Regions from separate parts of the Lysinibacillus sp. NPDC096212 genome, predicted to be linked through region 2. Evidence: riboswitches for the same ligand, from Rfam matches in the RefSeq annotation. Region 2 holds a riboswitch; each other region holds the start of a gene.
What was found. Region 2 has a riboswitch for thiamine pyrophosphate ahead of thiW (energy coupling factor transporter S component ThiW). Riboswitches for the same ligand answer to the same signal wherever they lie in the genome.

Region 1 (4,951 bases), on a different contig from region 2:
AACAGGATGAACTAAATAAACTGATCGCCAAGCTTGAAGGTATTCTTAATAGTGAAGCAAAGCTTGTACGTGTTATTAAACAGGAACTACTTGACATTAAAAAGCGCTTTGCAGAGCCACGTCGTTCAAAAATCGAACAAGAAATTGAAGAAATCAAAATTACGTTAGATGTCCTTGTCCCAAGTGAAGAGGTCGTAGTGACTGTCACAAAGGATGGCTATATTAAGCGTACATCTACACGTTCACATGCAGCTTCGAATGGTCAGGATTTTGCGATGAAGGATTCCGATTATTTGTTATATGAAGAGAATTTAAATACGCAGCATCATCTATTACTATTCACAAACCGAGGCAATTATATTTATCAGCCTGTCCATGAACTACCTGATATTCGTTGGAAGGATCTTGGTCAGCATATTTCTAGTATTGTGCCGACAGGGGAAGATGAATCTATTATTGCTGTATATGGTTTTGAGACATTTGAACAGGCCAATACGTATATTTTAACGGCTACGAAAGATGGACAAATTAAACGCTCACCTGTAGCAGATTATGCTGTTACACGTTATTCTAAACCAATCAAAACGATGAATGTTAAGTCAGGCGATGAAATGATTTTTGCAGGTATCGTGACAGACGAAGTAGAACTAATGTTAACAACAGATACTGCCTATGCTATTCGTTTCCCAATGGAGGAATTGCCAGTAACGGGTGTGAAAACAGGCGGTGTCAAAGGGATTACGCTGAAAGACGGAGAAGCATTAGTCGGCATCAATGTTTTACCGCCAAATGCCACGGCATATGTTGCGATTGTGACACATCGTGGTGCGGTGAAGAAAATGAATGTTGCCGAGGTAGAGATGACGAGTCGTGCAAAACGTGGCTTAAAAGTGTTAACAGAATTAAAAGCGAACCCACATCGTATCGTGGCTGTAGTCAAGGTAACTGATGAGGAACGGCTAACAATCGAAACGGAAAAAGGCGTGCAAGAGATCCTTGATGTACAAGCATTAACTCGAGCAGATCGCCATTCCAATGGCTCCTTTAAAGTGGATATAGCTACAGACGGTGCTATTTCACATGTCTTTACGGTCAAAAAAGAAGAGAAATAAAACTGATTTTATAGCCCATGCTCCTTAGAGAGCTGGGCTTTTTTTCTATATAGTCTAATCAAAAGAAAGGGTAGGTGTATAGTGACAATAAAGTTTTTAGGCAAATTGGTGAATCGGGTGTAGCTTTACAAGTAAGTTGTTATGAAGATTACTGATTCTTATTCAACGTCTTACTACTAAAAGCAAAAATTAAAAACCACAAAAGGTTCTTGATTTGATTATCAACAATAGTATTTAACAGTGCCTATTAAAACTTCGAACAATATACCGCTTCTTGATTTCAGGAGGGGATTCCTTTTAAATAAAAAATGTTTTACCAAAAAAACGGTGAATATTCTCAGGAAATGGAATTGTTGAAGAGAAAGATGAGGCTTTAAATTATATTTACGGGGCTTTCAGAAAACAGAGCCTTGTCATTTACGGATAGATATGGGTATAATAATCACGAAAAGTTCATATGGAAAGAATGTAGGGGGGCTGGTGTTGCCAGCTGAGATTGTGTCCGATAGACGCTGACTCTTTGAACCTGATTTGGCTCGTACCAGCGTAGGGAACATCTATTCAAAAAGTAAAAGTTTTTGATATTGATTACAAAACGTCTGGGAGGAATCCTAGGCGTTTTTTATGTTTTCAGACTTTTATTCATGCACAGACTTTGGGTTTGGGTGTAAACAGACCGTGAATACGCTTTCTTCTGGTAAACACATTCATTTATGAACAATTTCACACTACTTTACTTGGAGGATTCAGCATGAAAAAATGGTTATTGATCCTGTTGGCTACACTGTTAACATTAGTGGGCTGTAGCGAAAAAGAGGATAAAAAGGATACTAAGGGATTAACAAAAGTATCAGTCGTTCTCGATTGGACACCGAACACAAATCATACAGGTTTATATGTTGCGAAAAAACTTGGCTTCTTTAAGGAGCAAGGCTTAGATGTCGATATTTTATTACCTGGCGAAACAGGTGCTGATCAGCTTGTGGCGTCTGGCAAGGCTCAGTTTGGCGTAAGTTATCAGGAAGGGATTACACAGGCCCGTGTGCAAGATGTACCTTTAGTATCGATTGCAGCGATTATTCAGCATAATACTTCTGGCTTCGCATCCATTGCATCAAAAGGCATTTCGTCACCAAAGGATTTTGAAGGTAAAACATACGGTGGCTGGGGTGCACCACTTGAAAAGGCTGTACTACAATCACTTATGCAAACAGAAAATGCGGATATTAATAAGTTAGATATTGTCAATGCAGGCGATATAGATTTCTTCACAATGATGAAAAAAGATATTGATTTTGCGTGGATCTATTATGCATGGACAGGTATCGAAGCAGAACTACGTGGCGAAAAACTGAACATGCTATATTTAACAGATTATAGTGATCAGTTAGATTATTACACGCCTGTACTCGCTACAAATGAAAAAATGATTAAGGATGATCCTGAGACGGTCAAAGCATTTGTCGCTGCTGCAGCAAAGGGCTATGAATATGCGATAATACATCCGAATGAGGCAGCTGATATTTTACTAGAAGCTGTACCTGATTTAGATAAAAACCTTGTGCATAAAAGTCAGGAATGGCTAGCAGATAAGTATCAAGACGACGCTAAACAATGGGGCGAGCAAAAGCTAGCTGTCTGGGAAAACTACGCGAAATGGATGGCCAGCAACAAAGTTTTAGAGGGCGAATTTAACGCAGTACAAGCATTTACAAACGACTTTTTACCGAAAAAGGAGACAAAGTAATATGGCAAACTCATTAATAAGTGTACAAATTATCCCGAAAACTGAAAAATATGAGGATGTGATCCCATATGTCGATGCAGCGATTGCGGTTATCGACGCTTCAGGAGTTAAATATGAAGTGCACCCGTTAGAAACGACAATGGAAGGTGAGCTACCGGTTTTATTACAAATCATTGAAAAAATGAATGACAAGATGATTGAGCTGGGCGCGATCAATGTCATCACGCAAGTGAAAATTTTATATCAGCCATCTGGTATTACAATGGGTACATTGACGGAGAAATACCAGTGATGAGGCAAGCTTTCAAACAAGGAAGGACGATAATTTTTATCGCCTTCCTCTTATTCATATGGGAACTAATTGTCCGCTTTGCTGATACTCCACATTGGCTTTTGCCTGCACCGAGTGCCATTTTGAAAGAAGGTTTTCAATCGTATGAGACGTTTGTGCCACATGCTTTAGCGACTGTTCAATTAGCACTTCTTGGTCTAGCTATCGGGATAGTATGTGGGCTAACGGTTGCCGTGCTATTACATCGTTTTACGTTTGTGCGGGAGCTATTTTATCCTATTCTGATTATGTCACAGAATGTCCCGGTGCTCGTTCTAGCACCACTCTTAATCATATGGTTTGGCTTCGGTTTATTGCCAAAGCTCATTATTATTTGTCTTGTGTGCTTTTTCCCTATTGTTATTTCGGCAATGGATGGCTTTCGTCAAACTTCGCCTGAGCTGAAGCATTATTTTAGGATGATTGGTGCAACGAAAGCACAAACCTTTTGGAAGCTTGAATGGCCTTATGCGTATCCAGCGATTTTTTCAGGCGTAAAGATTGCGGCAACCTATAGCGTCATGGGAGCTGTCATTGCGGAATGGTTAGGTGCGAAAATGGGGATTGGTGTTTATATGACATTAGCACAATCTTCATTTCGAACGGATCGCGTGTTTGTAGCTATTTTTGCTATCGTATTTTTAAGTTTACTATTATTTAGTGCTATACAATTGTTAGAAAAACTTGTTGTGAAGGGGAGAGGACTCCATGCTAAGCATTCAAAACATTGATAAATCCTTTGATGCTCTTCCGGTTATTCGCAATTTATCGTTTGAGGTCAAGGACGGGGAATTTGTGGCGATTATCGGACCGTCAGGCAGTGGAAAAAGTACACTCTTTCAATTAATTGGTGGTGTTACTTCTATTGATAAGGGTGCTATTTTATTAAACGATACAGATATCCAGAAAAAAAGAGGGACGATTGGCTATATGCCTCAGCAGCCGTGTTTATTACCATGGCGTACGATAGTAGAAAATGTCACGATGGTCGAGGAGCTTCATAGAAAACCAAACGTGAACTTGGCCAAGGAATGGTTAGACAAAGTTGGGCTTGCAGCGTTTGAAAATGCGTATCCCAATGAGCTGTCAGGGGGTATGCAACAGCGTGTATCGTTTATTCGTGCCATTGTTAGTGATAAGCCCATCTTATGCTTAGATGAGCCGTTTTCTGCACTTGATGAGTTTACAAGGCTTGAAATGCAGGCGTGGCTTTTATCGATATGGGAGGAATATCGAAAGTCTATATTATTCGTTACACATAGTATCGAGGAAGCTCTGTTTTTAGCTGATCGTATCATTGTACTCACGAAACGACCAGCGACAATGAAAAAGGAAATAATCGTACCTTTTGCAAGGCCACGCCAAGAAGAAATTCGTCATTCCGCTTCGTTTACGGCTTTGAAGCAACAGTTATTCACGTATTTAACAGAAGAAAAGGATGAAGCGAATGTTGATTGATGCACATATTCATTTAGATCAGTATAAGGAAAACGATATACCAACTTTACTAGAGGAAGTTGAACATGTCATTGCCGTTAGCATGAATCTTCCATCGTGTGAAAAGACGTTGAAACTGTCGAAAGCCTATGCAAAGGTAAAAGCAGCGTTTGGGTTTCATCCCGAACAACCGTTACTTAGTGATGAGGAGGAAGACGCGTTATTCGAGTGGATACGCCAACACTCTGATGAAATGGTAGCAATTGGCGAGGTTGGATTGCCTTATTATTTGAGGCAGGAGAAGGTGATTGATGTTCGTCCGTA
Region 2 (4,951 bases):
GCGGCTCATCGGACGCCCCCAGGAAAGCGCCCAGCCGGAACGGAAATCAACACGCTTATTTTATTTGATCAATAGAATCCTCATAACCTTACTACTAAATCTCAGACTTATAGTCAATAGCAAACGTACAAGCCTTGTGGTAGACTGTAGTATATTTGATTAAAGAAAGGGGTATTCGATGACCCAGCAGAAGTCTAACAAGGCGGCTTTGTATATTTTAATGTTTAATATGTTTATCGCAATGGGGAGTATCGGAATTATTATTCCTGTCATGCCTGATTATTTAAAACTATTTGGTGCTGCAGGACAAGTACTTGGCATGTTGATTGCAACGTTCGCCTTAGCACAATTCGTATTTTCTCCAATTGCTGGGAATCTTTCCGATCAATACGGTCGTAAAAATCTCATTATTTTCGGCCTTATCGTAACAGGACTTGCACAAATTGGATTCGGACTTTCTACAGATGTGTGGATGCTCTTCTTGGCACGCTTTTTAGGTGGCCTTGGATCTGCATTTGTGGCACCTCCTATAATGGCATTTGTGGCTGACATCACAACGTACGAGGAACGCGGAAAAGGTATGGGGATGATAGGGGCAGCAATGTCCTTTGGTTTTATGATCGGACCAGGTATTGGCGGATTCCTCTCAAAAGTTAGTTTGCATTTTCCGTTTTATACTGCTGGATGTGCAGCTATCTTAGCAGCTATTTTATCGTTCTTTTTATTGCCTGCTACAAAACCGAACACTGCTAAAAAAGCACAGAAGCAGGATAATCTTGCAAAGCAGATGGCCCGTTCAGTCCGAATGCCTTATTTTGTCATGCTAATTATCATGCTTGTATTCTCTTTCGGGATTGCTAACTTCCAAACAACATTATCATTATTTGTTACAGACAAGTTTAATTACACACCTACTGATATCGCCATTATATTAGTTATGGGCGGCGCTTTTGGTGTTGTTGTACAGATGTTTGTTATTACACCGCTGTTTAATCGCTTCGGCGAAATGAAAGTAGTGTTAGTCAATTTATTTATTGCAGCCGTTTCGATTTTCTTAATATTATTCGCATCTGGTTTTGCACTTATTTTAATTGTAGCGACCATCTTCTCTACAGCTACGACATTGATTCGCCCAGCCGTCAACACATTGATTTCAAAGCTTGCTGAGAATGAACAGGGCTATGCAGCTGGTCTGAACAATGCTTATATGAGTCTTGGTAATATGATTGGTCCAGCTCTAGCAGGTATATTATTCGATTGGAATATGAACAGTCCTTATATATTCGGGTCTATTATTTTAATGGCTTGTTTCTTCCTTGCCCTTATTTGGACAATGAAAAAAGCACCACATCTTATGCACCCTGATACAAAATAGTCTGAAAAGTTATTGACTATTTTTAGTAGTATGCTACATTAATATGTGAAAAACTAAAAATTCTATTAATTACCACTAGGGGAGTCTTTAAAAGGCTGAGACGTATATTATCATATACGGACCCTTTGAACCTGATCTAGTTCACACTAGCGGAGGGAAGTGCCGACACTTGCTTTTTACTATGTAGATACAAGGCCGCTTCCTATTGTTTTTTAGGAAGCGGCTTTTTTACGCTTTAGCGGCGGAACTCTCCTGTTTAGCGGCGCTAACTATAAAATTCACATTTCAAAGGAGTGGAAATTATGTCAATTCGAAAATTAACAATCATGGCCTTATTAGTAGCAATTGCCGTAGCAGGTTCTACCTTCGTTTCAATACCAACGGGGATTGCGCGTGCCTACCCTGTCCAACATGCCATTAATGTTATCGGTGCTATCATTCTTGGTCCAGTGCCTACTGTTATGGTCGCCTTTGTCACAGCCATTATTCGTATTTTAACAGGCACAGGCTCATTACTAGCTATACCTGGCAGTGTTATTGGCGCTCTATGTGCAGCTCTTGCCTATAAATACAGCGGTAAGCAATGGCTTGCAGGAGTCAGTGAAATGTTGGGGACAGGTATCATTGCCTCACTTATCGCAGTACCTTACGCGCATTTATTAATGGGGACATCCGTTGCTGCTTTATTTTTCATGCCAGCCTTTTTAACTTCAAGTACCATTGGTGCTATGCTAGGCATTGTCGTTGCTAGCAATTTGCGTAAGACAGTATTTGTAACTAACCTTAACACTCAGCTTAAATAACTTGATTTACAGCAATTTAAAAACGTTACTTTCTTTAATGACAATTAATTAAGAAAGTAACGTTTTTTGTTCCAACCTAATTCACCCATACTTCAACGGTAATCCCATTTCATGAGCAATTAATAAAAAGTCTTTTTTGCTTATTTCAAAATGACCAAATCTAAATTTATAGCCATATTTGGATTTGTCCTCTACAAACTCTAAATAATCTAAGATCCTTTTTATTGGCACAGCTTTTGCATCTTTATAAAAGTCTATATCTCTTCTAAAAGGAATAAAATTTTCTGCCATTTGGAACTCGTATATTCGCTCGTCCTTCACTCTTCCAATTGCGGTAAATGCTCTTACAGGCTCATTACCATCTAGACTTCTTTTAGGAGAATAATAAATGATCCAGTCTCCTTTTTGCATTCGTTTCAAAGGTCTTTCTTTACCATGGCATAGCTGGCCGAATCCTCCCTCAACCCCTTTTTGCACATGATTAAGAGATACCACACCAATCCAATATTTCGTGTCTCTTTCAGGTGTAGGAAGGGAATTTTTATTAGGATTTAATGACATAGCTTCCGCCCCCTTTTATTTTGGAATCATCGCCAACGATTTTATTTTTTCATTTTCAAGAATCAACCTTTCTTCCAGAATCACTGGGTTTGGCAAACCATCCCAAGTAGTTAAAACTGTAGCAATACATTCTGTATCATCACCATCAATATTTTGGATAGTTAATTTAAAGCCTTTTGGCATAGGTGACGTGTAAAAGTTTTGTATTTCTTTTCTTCCTTTAAAAATTTCACCTTTAAAATTTTTTAATTCTCCATGATCTACATACATATCAGATAAATCCTGACCCTCTTCTTGCGCTCTTCTCAAATACTCCTTCATAACCTCTACTGCTTTCATTTCTCATCACTCTTTCTTTTTTATTGATATGGTTATCAATTATGCCTCGGCATAATTGTTGCTGTCGCTTCGCTTTCGCACAGATAAACAATGCGTCCGGATTCGGCTTTGTGCTTAGGCCTGCAGATGTTTTTTGTGCGAAAGCGTAGCGGAAGTGGCACCGTTGCAGGTCAGTTAGCCGTTATCGCATGGATGCGATGGTTTTAGGCTAACATCCTTTATTAACTCCTTTCCGAATCCGTGACATCCGCCGGAGGCTTTAGGCCAACACGAAGTTGGTCACTCAGTCGTTGCCACAGGACGTGGCGTTCTTAGACTGAGTTCCTCTATTTCAGCAGGTTGCTGAAAGAAGTTAAACCCTATTCACGATTTTCATATACTTTTTTCAATATGCTTTTCAACAGCTCTTTTTCTTCCAATGATAGTACGTTTAACACTTCATTCTCAGAAATCGAAAGGGTCTTCAATAAATCTTCTGCCAAATTTTCACCATGTTCCGTAAGGCATATTAAATTCTCTCTTCTATTTTCTGGATTTTTCTCCCTATAAACATAATTTCTTTCTTCTAGACCATCGATAAAAAAGCGGACACTATTTTTATCTAACTTTAAAATCTGCCCTATTTGAATTTGACTAAGTTTATTTTCTTTTACAGCAATCATGATCCCGACTTCTCTGGATTTCATTTGATATTTTTCACTAATATATTTCTCGAGGTTTTCCTCCAAAGCCTCTGCTAATTTAAAACTAAGAAACCCAAAAGAATTCATTATATTGGTCATGTCCAAACCTCCAAAATCCATAGTACTTAAAAGTGATAGTAATATTTTATTACTATCATCCATTATTACATTCGTGCATATTATTTACAAGGAAAATTTTTCTTATCACAAAAAAAGATCTCTAGTTTCACAAAAGTAGAAATCTAAAACTCATCATCATATGGTGGTTGATTACCGTTCCGACTGGGCGCTTTGTTGCTGCCGCTACGTTAGCACTACGCTTTCGCACAGAAAACATTCGCTTCGCTGCAGGGTCTCGGGCCAGCACGATGCTGGTCACGAAGGTGTTATCACAGGACGTGATGGTTTTAGCCTTCGTTCCTCTATTGCTAATCCCCAAGGAGTCGCCCAGTCTCCACTCCAATCAACTAATTATTTATGGTATATGCTTTAACAAATGTCATTCCGATCTTTTGGTGATAACTCTAAAATAGAATGACAAAAAAACGATGGCTCATTACTATAAAGCAATGAACCATCGTTTTTAGTTACTAGGATCGTTTTCTCATACCCTTTAATAGCTGGGCAACATTTGTGTCCTCTGCCTGTATCTGTGTTTCCTCTACAGGCTGTTCTTTTTTCTTCGGCCTTGTTAGGAAGCCCCAACCAAAGCGTCGAATAGTAATATCTATGAAGAATAGTAGCATACCTGCCAATAAGAGCCATGTTGCAATATTTTGGCGTTCCGCACCTTTTTTAGTAAATTCACGGAATGCCTCGCTCGGTTCTTTTAAAACGGAGCCGCCTGTTTGCTTTGTTAGCTCTTTGACCAGCTTATCATTCACTGGGCGTAATTCATACTCAGCACTATAAGGTACACTTAAGCCTGCCTGGTAAATGGCATTTTCTTCATCGGCAATGCGGAAGAAGATGAGTCCTGGTTCTGCTTGTACGACTGCTCGAACTTGTGATGCTGAAATTGTTTCAAGCTGTGTATCAAGTTCTTCACCCGCTTCATTGACAGCAACAATATCTAAGAACGCCGCTTCATTTGTTGGGTCAGTGATGACAAATGAGCCGTCTGATTCTAGACGTACATCATAGGCAACATCATTATAGCTTGGTAGCATTTTTGAAATAAGCGTTTGCCA
Region 3 (4,951 bases), on a different contig from region 2:
AAAAAGATCATCGTACACGAATGGAGCAGCTACAAGAAAAGCAATTAAAACTAGAGCAATATTTAGCTGAGAAGACAAAGGAATTGACTAAGGAACAAGCAATTGTGGAAGAGCAGCAAAAGCATATTCCAGAAAATCTTACGACGCTGCAAGCATTGAAACAGGCAATCGCTGATATAGGGTCACAAAAGGTTGCATTACAAACCGCGTGGAATATTAGCCAACAAAGTCTGCAATCTGCCAAGGAAGCAGCAAATAATGCTAGAATGACCGTAGAAATAGCGAAACAGGCATTTGAGGAATTAAAGCTGAAAATGGATGAAAAGCGCGAGCAATTTTCAGTAAGTATGACGGAAGCGGGCTTTGAAAACTATGAAGAATTTGCTACTGGGAAGCGAAGCATGCTGCAAATAGAAGCTTTACGGAAGGCTTGCAATGATTATGCACTACAAATCCACACATTACAGGTACAAATTACTGAGGGCGAGAAGCACCTTAAAGGGCAAGAGAAACAAGATTTAACGGTAATGGAAGAAAAGCTAGGGATGCTGCGTGTCACATATGAGGAAGCCTTCAAAGTATTGCAGCAAATGGAAGGATTTGCGAAGGCTTGTGTAGACTTTATCGAAAAAGTTGAGGAGACCGAACGGGAGATTCATTTACTTGAAAAAGAGGCAGGACGAGTGAAGGAGCTCTATGCAATGTTAAATGGACAGAATGCGAAAAAGCTGTCTTTTGAGCGTTATATTCAAATCAATTATTTAGATAAAATTACAGAGGCAGCAAATGTCCGGCTTTATCATTTATCCAACGGTCAATTTGAGCTACGACGTTCTGATCGCTTAGAAAAGCATGCTAAGCAAAGTGGGCTTGGACTAGATGTGTATGATGCTTATACAGATCAATTACGAGATGTGAAAACACTATCAGGGGGAGAAAAGTTTAATGCTTCTTTAAGTCTTGCCCTTGGGATGGCAGATGTCATTCAAAGCTTTCAAGGTAATATCCGCATTGAAACGATGTTTATTGATGAGGGCTTCGGTTCTCTCGATGAAGAAGCATTAAATAAGGCGATTGATACGCTTATTGATTTACAAGATTCCGGACGCATGATTGGAGTCATTTCACACGTTGCAGAGTTAAAAGCTACAATGCCTGCTGTGTTGCATGTTGAAAAAGCAATGAACGGTCACAGTCAAACATATTTTGAAGTGAAATAACAAAGAGGCGTATTTCTGTTTATATGGAAATACGCCTTTTTTGTTATTTTTTTGTTACGTTAGGATTTGTTCCTTTTTTTGCAGCGATTACTTTTTTGACAATCGGGATAACGATAGGTGCTAATTTTACAGCGGTTTTAACAACTTTAGATACTTTCACAAAATAACAGCTCCTTAAGTACTATCTGTTTAAGGAGAGGTTGAGATGAAACTTATCGGATCACGCGAACAGCCTGAACAATATTCCAAATAACGACTCCTAATGAAACGAGAATGTAAATTGCGAATGAAGCAAACCAAATGATAAGAAAATTATTACTACCGTCAAAATTGGTGTTGAATGATAAAGTTGAGAAGACAAAGACTGCAAAGAATATGATTCCGAATGCGACTGGAATTATATGCGAAATCAGTGCTCGAATAGAGTGCCTCTTTACGTCGCTATCTTTTGTAACAAAGTAAACGACTAATGGCACAATAAAGGGTGCGAATAAAATACTGAGATAACTAAAGGCAGATAAAATTTTTTGGTTCTCCATAGTAGTACCTCCTTTTTTAATATTTACGCATGAAAAACGATAAAGTTTCAAAAAAAAATGTGGAAGAGGTTGTAATCGTAACAGTGTTTGCGTACAATGAGGTTGTTCAATTAAATTAAGATGTAACGACCACAAGGGGAGCTGATGATGTCAGCTGAGACTGGGCACGTAATGCCTTGACTCTTCGAACCTGTAAGTTAACACTTGCGTAGGGATTGTGGATAGAAACCGACACTTTTACGATGTGAGGCTCTGTCCTGGCATCGTTTTTTTATCTTTATTGATGCCAGATAGGGACATATTTGCCAACTGATTTCTATTCCTGCTCTTGTATCCTACATCGGAACAAAGGAGAGAATATTTATGGACAATAAAAAACTTTTAATGCTTGTGGAGATTGCGATATTCGCAGCGATTGGCCTTGTACTAGATCAGGTTTCCTTTAAAGTATGGGCACAAGGCGGCTCTGTTAGTCTAGTGATGGTACCAATAATTTTAATAGCATTCCGCTGGGGCCTTATTCCTGGCCTGACAACGGGATTACTTATTGGTGTGATGCAAACAATGTTTGGCGCCTATATTATACATTGGCTACAAGGATTACTTGATTATGGTGTTGCCTTTACAGTAGTAGGCTTGGCGGCCGTTGTTCGCCGACCAGTGCTCGATGCTGCCAAAGATTTAAACAAAAAGAAAATGGCACTTTATATTATTGTAGGAACTGTATTAGCGGGCTTTTTACGTTATGCAGCACATACCATTGCGGGCGCTGTATTTTTCTCAGAGTATGCTGGCGATCAAAATGCGTGGATTTATTCAATCATCTACAATGGAACATATATGCTACCAGCAACGATTTTAACAGCGATTGTCGGTGTTCTACTATTTACAGCAGCACCTCAATTAATGCAACGAAAATCATAATTAGTATGCCCTTCACATAAGTGGAGGGTTTTATTATTATTGAAACTAGAACACCCACCTTTTATACCCTAAAAAGAATCCAAAAGGCGGAGGATTTTTAGAGCTAGATAGGGATGGCATTTGTTAAAACGTATCCATGGATATAGTTGATTGGAGTGGAGACTGGGCGACTCTTTGGGGATTAGCAATAGAGGAACGGAGGCTAAAACCATCACGTCCTGTGATAACGCCTTCGTGACCAACATCCTGTTGGCCTAAGCGGCTCATCGGACGCCCCCAGGAAGCTTTGCTCTGTGCGAAAGCGAAGCGACAGCAACAAATGTGTTTCTGTAGCGAAAGCAAAGCGTCAGCTACAAAGCGCCCAGTCGGAACGGAAATCAACCCCACGCTATAGTGAAGAGCCTGTTTTTCAGCACTTTACAATTCATGATGGCATATAATATTTAAAGCGTTTAGCGTTTTTTGTATAAAAAGTTATGTTATATTAATGAATAGACATTAGATGAAAGGGACGTTAAAAATGATTGTAAAAACGCAAGAAGAGATTGAAGCATTTAAAAAAATCGGCCGTATTTGTGCTGAAATTCGTGAGGCAATGAAGGCTGCTACAAAACCAGGTGTAACAACACTTGAATTAGATGAAATTGCAGGTCGTATGTTTGCAGAAGCAGGAGCAATTTCTGGACCTAAAGGGGAGTATGATTTCCCAGGATACACATGTATTAGTGTGAATGAGGAAGTCGCACATGGTATTCCAGGTAAACGTGTGATTAACGAGGGAGATATCGTAAATATTGATGTATCTGGTTCATTAAATGGCTATTTTGCTGATACGGGCATTTCATTTGTAGTTGGTGATGGCTATGAGGATAAAGAAAAGTTATGTCGCGTAGCTAAAAGTGCTTTCGACCGTGCGATGACAAAAGTAAAAGCTGGATCAAAATTAAACCAAATCGGTAAAGCTGTTGAGCGTGAAGCATATGCCAATGATTTAACAGTGATTATGAACCTAACAGGTCATGGTTTAGGTCGTTCTTTACACGATGAGCCAAATCATATTTTAAACTACTACGATGCTTGGGATTCAACAATTATGAAAGAAGGCATGGTGCTTGCAGTCGAGCCATTTATCTCAGCGAAAGCGGAGCATATTGTAGAGTCAGGTGATGGCTGGACATTCGTTACGCCAGACAAATCATTAGTTGCTCAAATCGAGCATTCAATTATCGTTACTAAAGACAAACCAATTATTTTAACTTCTCTAGATGAACAATAAAAAAGCTAAAAATCCTGCTAACCAATTTATTTTTGGTAGGCAGGATTTTTTTTAATAAATAATATACCGACAAGTAGCACTCCGCATAAAAACAAGGCTGCAGTTGTCACAAGTAGCTCATCAAAACCATTATGTAATGCGACCCCGATATAGGACCAGATAAATACACTTGGGTAGATAATATCAAAATAATGGAATCCAATATGTAGCGCTATTGCTGCTCCAACTGTTAGTAAAATAACTGCCCAAAGTGGATCACTAAGGCCAAGACCATTCCATTGATAAGATGTTAGCGTAAAGCTTACATTTGTCATTAGGCTAAATGTAACCCAGGCTAAATAAATCGAGAAGGGTATACGACCTGTGAGTGAATTATTGCTGAGAGGGTACGTTTTGTACAACTTAAATAAATACAGTACTAAAGCAAACGTACTGATAATTGACATGATAAATAGTTCGTGATGCCAAACAACAATTGCTAACGCCTGCATAATACATATGCTACTATAGAGAACAGTCTGTTGAATAGATGTCTTTTTTAGGTTCATGACTAACCAATAACCAAGTAACATGTAAACCACAATCCAAATCATATAACTAACATTAAACGGTGCAAATATTACTGGAAAACGATTTAAGATCTCTAAAAAAGAATGATCGTTTATTTTCATGAAATAGGATGAAAAGGTTAGGATGAGTGAGACAATAAAAGTTATTGTCATCAAAAAAAATCGAGGCATGTTTTCTCTCCCTTCGTGTTAAATTGTATAGGGAAAAGACAAATAAGTATAGGACTGTAACATTATATTTTCATTATAACGGAAATTTCCAACAATGTATCGTGTTGTTTCGTTAAAAATATCTACAATTTACCATTTGAATAGTTATTCATATATTTCTTTAGTACAATGAGAATATTCAAATGTAAGGAGTGAAGTTTTAATGACTCAAAATTTAAATGATCTAGATTTATCAGTTAAACTGGATAAGAA
Region 4 (4,951 bases), on a different contig from region 2:
TCCTGCATACCTTGGTGGATCGCTTCAGTCGTATTTAAATCTTGATCTTTTGCATAATTACGAATATCTTGTGAGATTCTCATACTACAAAACTTAGGTCCACACATTGAACAGAAGTGCGCAGTTTTCGCTCCTTCTGCAGGCAACGTTTCATCGTGGTATTCGACCGCACGCTCTGGATCTAACGAAAGATTGAATTGATCGCGCCAGCGGAATTCAAATCGTGCCTTAGATAGTGCATCGTCACGCTGCTGTGCTCCCGGATGCCCTTTCGCTAAATCTGCCGCGTGTGCAGCAATTTTATACGTAATAACCCCTACGCGAACATCCTCACGATTTGGTAAGCCGAGATGCTCTTTAGGCGTCACATAACATAGCATCGCTGTACCATACCAACCGATCATCGCAGCACCGATAGCTGATGTAATATGGTCATAGCCAGGAGCAATATCTGTTGTTAACGGCCCTAAAGTATAGAAAGGTGCTTCCTTACACACCTCTAACTGCTTATCCATATTTTCTTTAATAAGATGCATTGGTACATGCCCTGGTCCTTCTACCATCACCTGTACATCATGCTTCCAGGCAATTTGCGTTAATTCCCCTAGCGTATCTAGCTCCGCAAATTGAGCCTCATCATTTGCATCTGCTATAGAACCCGGACGTAAACCATCACCTAAAGAGAAGGCTACATCATAGGTTTTCATAATTTCACAGATTTCTTCAAAATGAGTATATAAAAAGCTCTCTTGATGATGATATAAACACCACTGCGCCATAATCGAGCCTCCACGGGACACTATGCCTGTTACACGATTAGCCGTTAATGGCACATAGCGCAGTAATACCCCTGCATGAATCGTGAAGTAATCAACACCTTGCTCAGCCTGTTCGATTAACGTATCACGATACACTTCCCACGTTAAATCCTCTGCCACACCATTTACTTTTTCTAGCGCTTGATAAATCGGCACCGTTCCTACTGGCACCGCGGCATTACGGATAATCCATTCACGTGTCGTATGAATATGCTTACCAGTAGATAAATCCATAATGTTATCAGCACCCCAGCGTGTAGCCCACGTCATTTTTTCTACCTCTTCTGCAATAGAGGATGACACTGCTGAATTGCCAATATTGGCGTTAATTTTCACGTGGAAGTTACGTCCAATAATCATCGGCTCTGCCTCAGGGTGATTAATATTAGATGGCAAAATAGCACGTCCTGCAGCGATTTCTGAGCGCACAAATTCCGGGTCCATATTTTCACGTATCGCTACAAATTCCATTTCTGGAGTAATAATTCCCTTTCGTGCATAGTGAAGCTGTGTTACATTTTTACCTTTCTTCGCGCGTAAAGGCTTTCTAGATAATTCCGGAAAAACATTTTCATTCATTCGCGGATCATCAGCTTTACGGAATCCATTATCTTCTGGCTTGATAGTACGACCTTCGTATTCTTCAACATCACCGCGTTCTTTGATCCATGCACTACATAAAGCTGGCAATCCTTTCGTAATATCCACCTTATACGCAGGATCAGTGTACGGGCCGCTCGTATCATAAACACGTACTGGCGCATTTTCCTCTTCACCAAAGCTTCCTGTCGTTGGACTTAGAGCAATTTCACGCATTGGCACTAAAATATCTGATTGAGATCCTTCTACGTAAACTTTTTTACTTCCTTCAAAACTAGACATAATCGTAATATTCTTGTCGCTAACTGTTGTCATAAACTACTTCGCTCCCTTTTACATTTATATAAGGACCGAATCTAGCTCACCCAAACAAAGACAAAAGCCGAATCCAAAAAAATTTGGATCCGGCTAAGAATGTAAAGGTATAGTTATTGCAAATAACATTGAGTGCAATAATGGTTAACTTTCCCACGCTGGTATGAGCCAGATCAGGTCCAAAGGGTCAAGAAACCTCTATGCGTTTCCCTCTCAGCCTGACTCATCAGACTCCCCTAGTTAATGCTATTAAGTTTGATGATAGTGTAGCAGATATTGTTAAGAGATGGAAGCTTCATTTGAATTATTTTTGGCTTATCATTAAAAGTTGTCGATGGTATTCATTAAAACTTGTGCCATGTATATTAGTTGATTGGAGTGGAGGCTGGGCGACTCCTCGGGGATCAGCGTCACAGATGAGACCCTGCAGCGAAGCGAAGCGAAGCGGCTCATCGGACGCCCCACGTTCTGCTAATAAACTTATATTTGTTAGATTCCACTTAAAATGAGAGGCTGCCATCTCTTATTCCAAATAGCACCTAGCAGTTAGGTAAACAACAGTTCCGCTACATAAATCACGATTGTCACTGTAATACAGCTTACAATCGTTGAAAATAAAACTGTTTGTGCAGCAGTTGCCGATTCTACGTCATATTCTAATGCCAAACTTGAGCTATTTCGCGACGTCGGGAACGAACTAGCTATAAAAAGTGATTGTGCCACGACACCGTCAAGACCAAGCGCAAAAATGATAAACAATGCTACGGTTGGCCCTATGACTAGTCGCGTAAAACAGCTAATGAATACCACTTTATTGAACATGGATTTGATTTCAAGCTGGGATAGTTGTGCCCCTAAAGTTATTAATGCTACAGCGATAAAGCCATCTGCCACATGATCTATCGGAATTCTTACAAACTGTGGAATAGCAATATTAAAATAGTTCATTGCCACTCCAATAATAAGTGCATGAATAATAGGCATTTTGAGGAAGTCTTTCACAATAGACATGCCCGATTTTGTTGAAGAGATTAAATTATACAAGCCGTAAGTGTAGGTCGTCATATTTTGAAATATTACAAGAATGACCTGAATTGCTACTCCAATCGGCTGGGTCACAAAAATCATCTGTGCAACCGGAATACCATAGTTACCTGAATTAATTAGGACAACACTATTTTTAAACACTGCCGCCTCTGTTTTTACTAAACCGAGTCCCTTTGCTAGAAAGTGACTAAGCACCATTTGGCTTCCGATAAAGAGTAGGATAAATAACGCAACTTCCCCAAGTACAGACAGCTCTATACTCGTTTCATATAAATTCACAAAAACAGCTGCTGGCATGAAACAATATGTAATAAGTTGGGATAACGCCTTTAAATTAAAGCGAAATTTCTTTTGTAAAACTGCGCCAAGTACTAGAAGCACTAAAATCGGAGCTACAATTTGAAAAAATATCATACCGAGATACACCATAGTGATGTCCCCCTTCCCTCTCCTATAGTAGTGCTGTTTTTATGCTTGGTCAATGTACTTCAAAATCAACTCACCGCTCATATCAAGGCATTTTTTCTGAACACATTGAACTAATACAGTGTCTTTAATAGATGGTAAAAGTTATCTTTCGGAACGTTATAGCGCTTGAAATGAGCGTGATTTCCGCACCAAATTACCAAGTTTCGCGCAAAAAAAACCGCACTTCACTTTCAGATTTTCTGAAATAATTAAGGATTCTTAAAAACGAACGATACAGAAAAAGGGACTACATTTCATTTAAGAATAATAAATAGTAAAATATACCCTTTATGTACTAAATTAGAGAAATATATGATATATTATCCATTAAATACGATGATCGGAGTGACTAAAATGAAGAATAAAGTATTAACGACTTTTATGGCAACTGCTATTACAGCAACCCTAGTATCACCAATGTCAACTGCAGATGCCGCTTCAAATGATTCATCTTTAAACCACTCAATTCAAATGGATGGGCAGGTAGCTGCAGCCAAAACAAAGGGGCAAACTGTTACCATTAACAACGTCACTAAAGAGAAAGTACTTACATCCAATGGCCAATTTAAAATTAGTCAGTCGCTGAAACCTCTCTTTAAAACAGCGAATAGCACTGCATTGAAGAATGCCCAAGCTACAATTGTAGTAAAAAACGGCGAAATTACGAGCATTACAGAACTAACATTAACTAAAGCTGGCACTGACAATAAAGCGGTATATTTTGATGGTGGTGACGCACAAATTGAAGGAAGCCTAACTGTAAATGCGGATTATGTAAAGGTTCAAAATGTAAACATTAAAGATAAGCTTATTGTAACTAATCTTGTGAAGAAGGCCATTACAATTGATAACGTTGCTATTGGGGATACAATTACTTTTAAGCCTTTATTGACTAGAAATATTAATTGGTTAAATGTTTCCCTAAAAGATATTAAATCTCCAAACATTAACTTGGAGCGCACTAAAGTAAATGTGACTTCTGACAAAGCTATTTCAAAAATCGATGTAGTTGGTAAAGTTGCAGCATTTGAAGTTACAGCCAATGTTGATAAGCTTACAATCGATGTTGAGAATGATTTTAGCCTTTACGGAGAAGGTAAAATTGAACAAGTGATCGTCAAACACGGGGCAAAGGTGGCATTAGATTCAGGACACCTAATTAACAAGGTGCAGGTGGATGATAAAAAAGCCTCTGTGATATTACCTGTGGTGAATAAAAATGAGCTTAGTAATTTAGTAGCTATACCTCCGTACGTTGCCGTATCCGTTAATGGATATGACGTTTTAACAACTGAAAGATGGACGACGCAGGCTGAACGTACAGCATTCGAATATGCCTTAAGCAGCGCAAGAGCAGTAGCTAATAATTCCAACGCCTCTCAGGAACAAGTAAACAATGCTATTACACAATACAGAATTGCATTAACCGTTTATCAAGCTGTGCAAAAAAATGGAACAAAATATGGTTATAGCGATAAGTCTTCATTACAATCAACGATTAATTCTATTCAGTATGTAACGGTTTCTTGGAACAATGGTAATGATATAGCATCATATGTACCTTGGACGACGCAAAGTGAGAAGGATGCTCTTACCTCTGCCGTTTCATCGGCTCAGTACGTTGTAAATAATAGCTATGCAACGCAGTCTGATATCACCAATGCTATTAGCAATTTAAACTACGCTATCACTGTTTATAAGAG

Region 1: it holds a riboswitch for thiamine pyrophosphate, as region 2 does, so the genes downstream of both, ACIQ7T_RS26710 (ABC transporter substrate-binding protein) here and thiW (energy coupling factor transporter S component ThiW) in region 2, are expected to answer to the same signal.
Region 3: it holds a riboswitch for thiamine pyrophosphate, as region 2 does, so the genes downstream of both, thiT (energy-coupled thiamine transporter ThiT) here and thiW (energy coupling factor transporter S component ThiW) in region 2, are expected to answer to the same signal.
Region 4: it holds a riboswitch for thiamine pyrophosphate, as region 2 does, so the genes downstream of both, thiC (phosphomethylpyrimidine synthase ThiC) here and thiW (energy coupling factor transporter S component ThiW) in region 2, are expected to answer to the same signal.

What each region holds. Positions count from the first base shown of each region.
Region 1 is NZ_JBIWFQ010000047.1:655-5,605, reverse strand. It holds gene parC (DNA topoisomerase IV subunit A) at 1-1,112, shown strand, start outside; TPP riboswitch at 1,573-1,682, shown strand; gene ACIQ7T_RS26710 (ABC transporter substrate-binding protein) at 1,864-2,859, shown strand; gene ACIQ7T_RS26705 (thiamine-binding protein) at 2,861-3,151, shown strand; gene ACIQ7T_RS26700 (ABC transporter permease) at 3,151-3,921, shown strand; gene ACIQ7T_RS26695 (ABC transporter ATP-binding protein) at 3,899-4,648, shown strand; gene ACIQ7T_RS26690 (TatD family hydrolase) at 4,638-4,951, shown strand, end outside.
Region 2 is NZ_JBIWFQ010000020.1:47,629-52,579, forward strand. It holds gene ACIQ7T_RS18340 (MFS transporter) at 179-1,375, shown strand; TPP riboswitch at 1,443-1,550, shown strand; gene thiW (energy coupling factor transporter S component ThiW) at 1,678-2,178, shown strand; gene ACIQ7T_RS18350 (EVE domain-containing protein) at 2,260-2,739, opposite strand; gene ACIQ7T_RS18355 (hypothetical protein) at 2,755-3,078, opposite strand; gene ACIQ7T_RS18360 (MarR family winged helix-turn-helix transcriptional regulator) at 3,438-3,860, opposite strand; gene ACIQ7T_RS18365 (VWA domain-containing protein) at 4,352-4,951, opposite strand, start outside.
Region 3 is NZ_JBIWFQ010000015.1:86,045-90,995, forward strand. It holds gene ACIQ7T_RS15610 (AAA family ATPase) at 1-1,220, shown strand, start outside; gene ACIQ7T_RS15615 (magnetosome magnetite crystal formation protein family) at 1,433-1,759, opposite strand; TPP riboswitch at 1,884-1,992, shown strand; gene thiT (energy-coupled thiamine transporter ThiT) at 2,123-2,683, shown strand; gene ACIQ7T_RS15625 (hypothetical protein) at 2,807-2,950, opposite strand; gene map (type I methionyl aminopeptidase) at 3,204-3,959, shown strand; gene ACIQ7T_RS15635 (hypothetical protein) at 3,986-4,699, opposite strand; gene ACIQ7T_RS15640 (polyphosphate kinase 2 family protein) at 4,902-4,951, shown strand, end outside.
Region 4 is NZ_JBIWFQ010000031.1:16,298-21,248, forward strand. It holds gene thiC (phosphomethylpyrimidine synthase ThiC) at 1-1,733, opposite strand, end outside; TPP riboswitch at 1,867-1,981, opposite strand; gene ACIQ7T_RS23140 (AEC family transporter) at 2,280-3,209, opposite strand; gene ACIQ7T_RS23145 (S-layer protein) at 3,603-4,951, shown strand, end outside.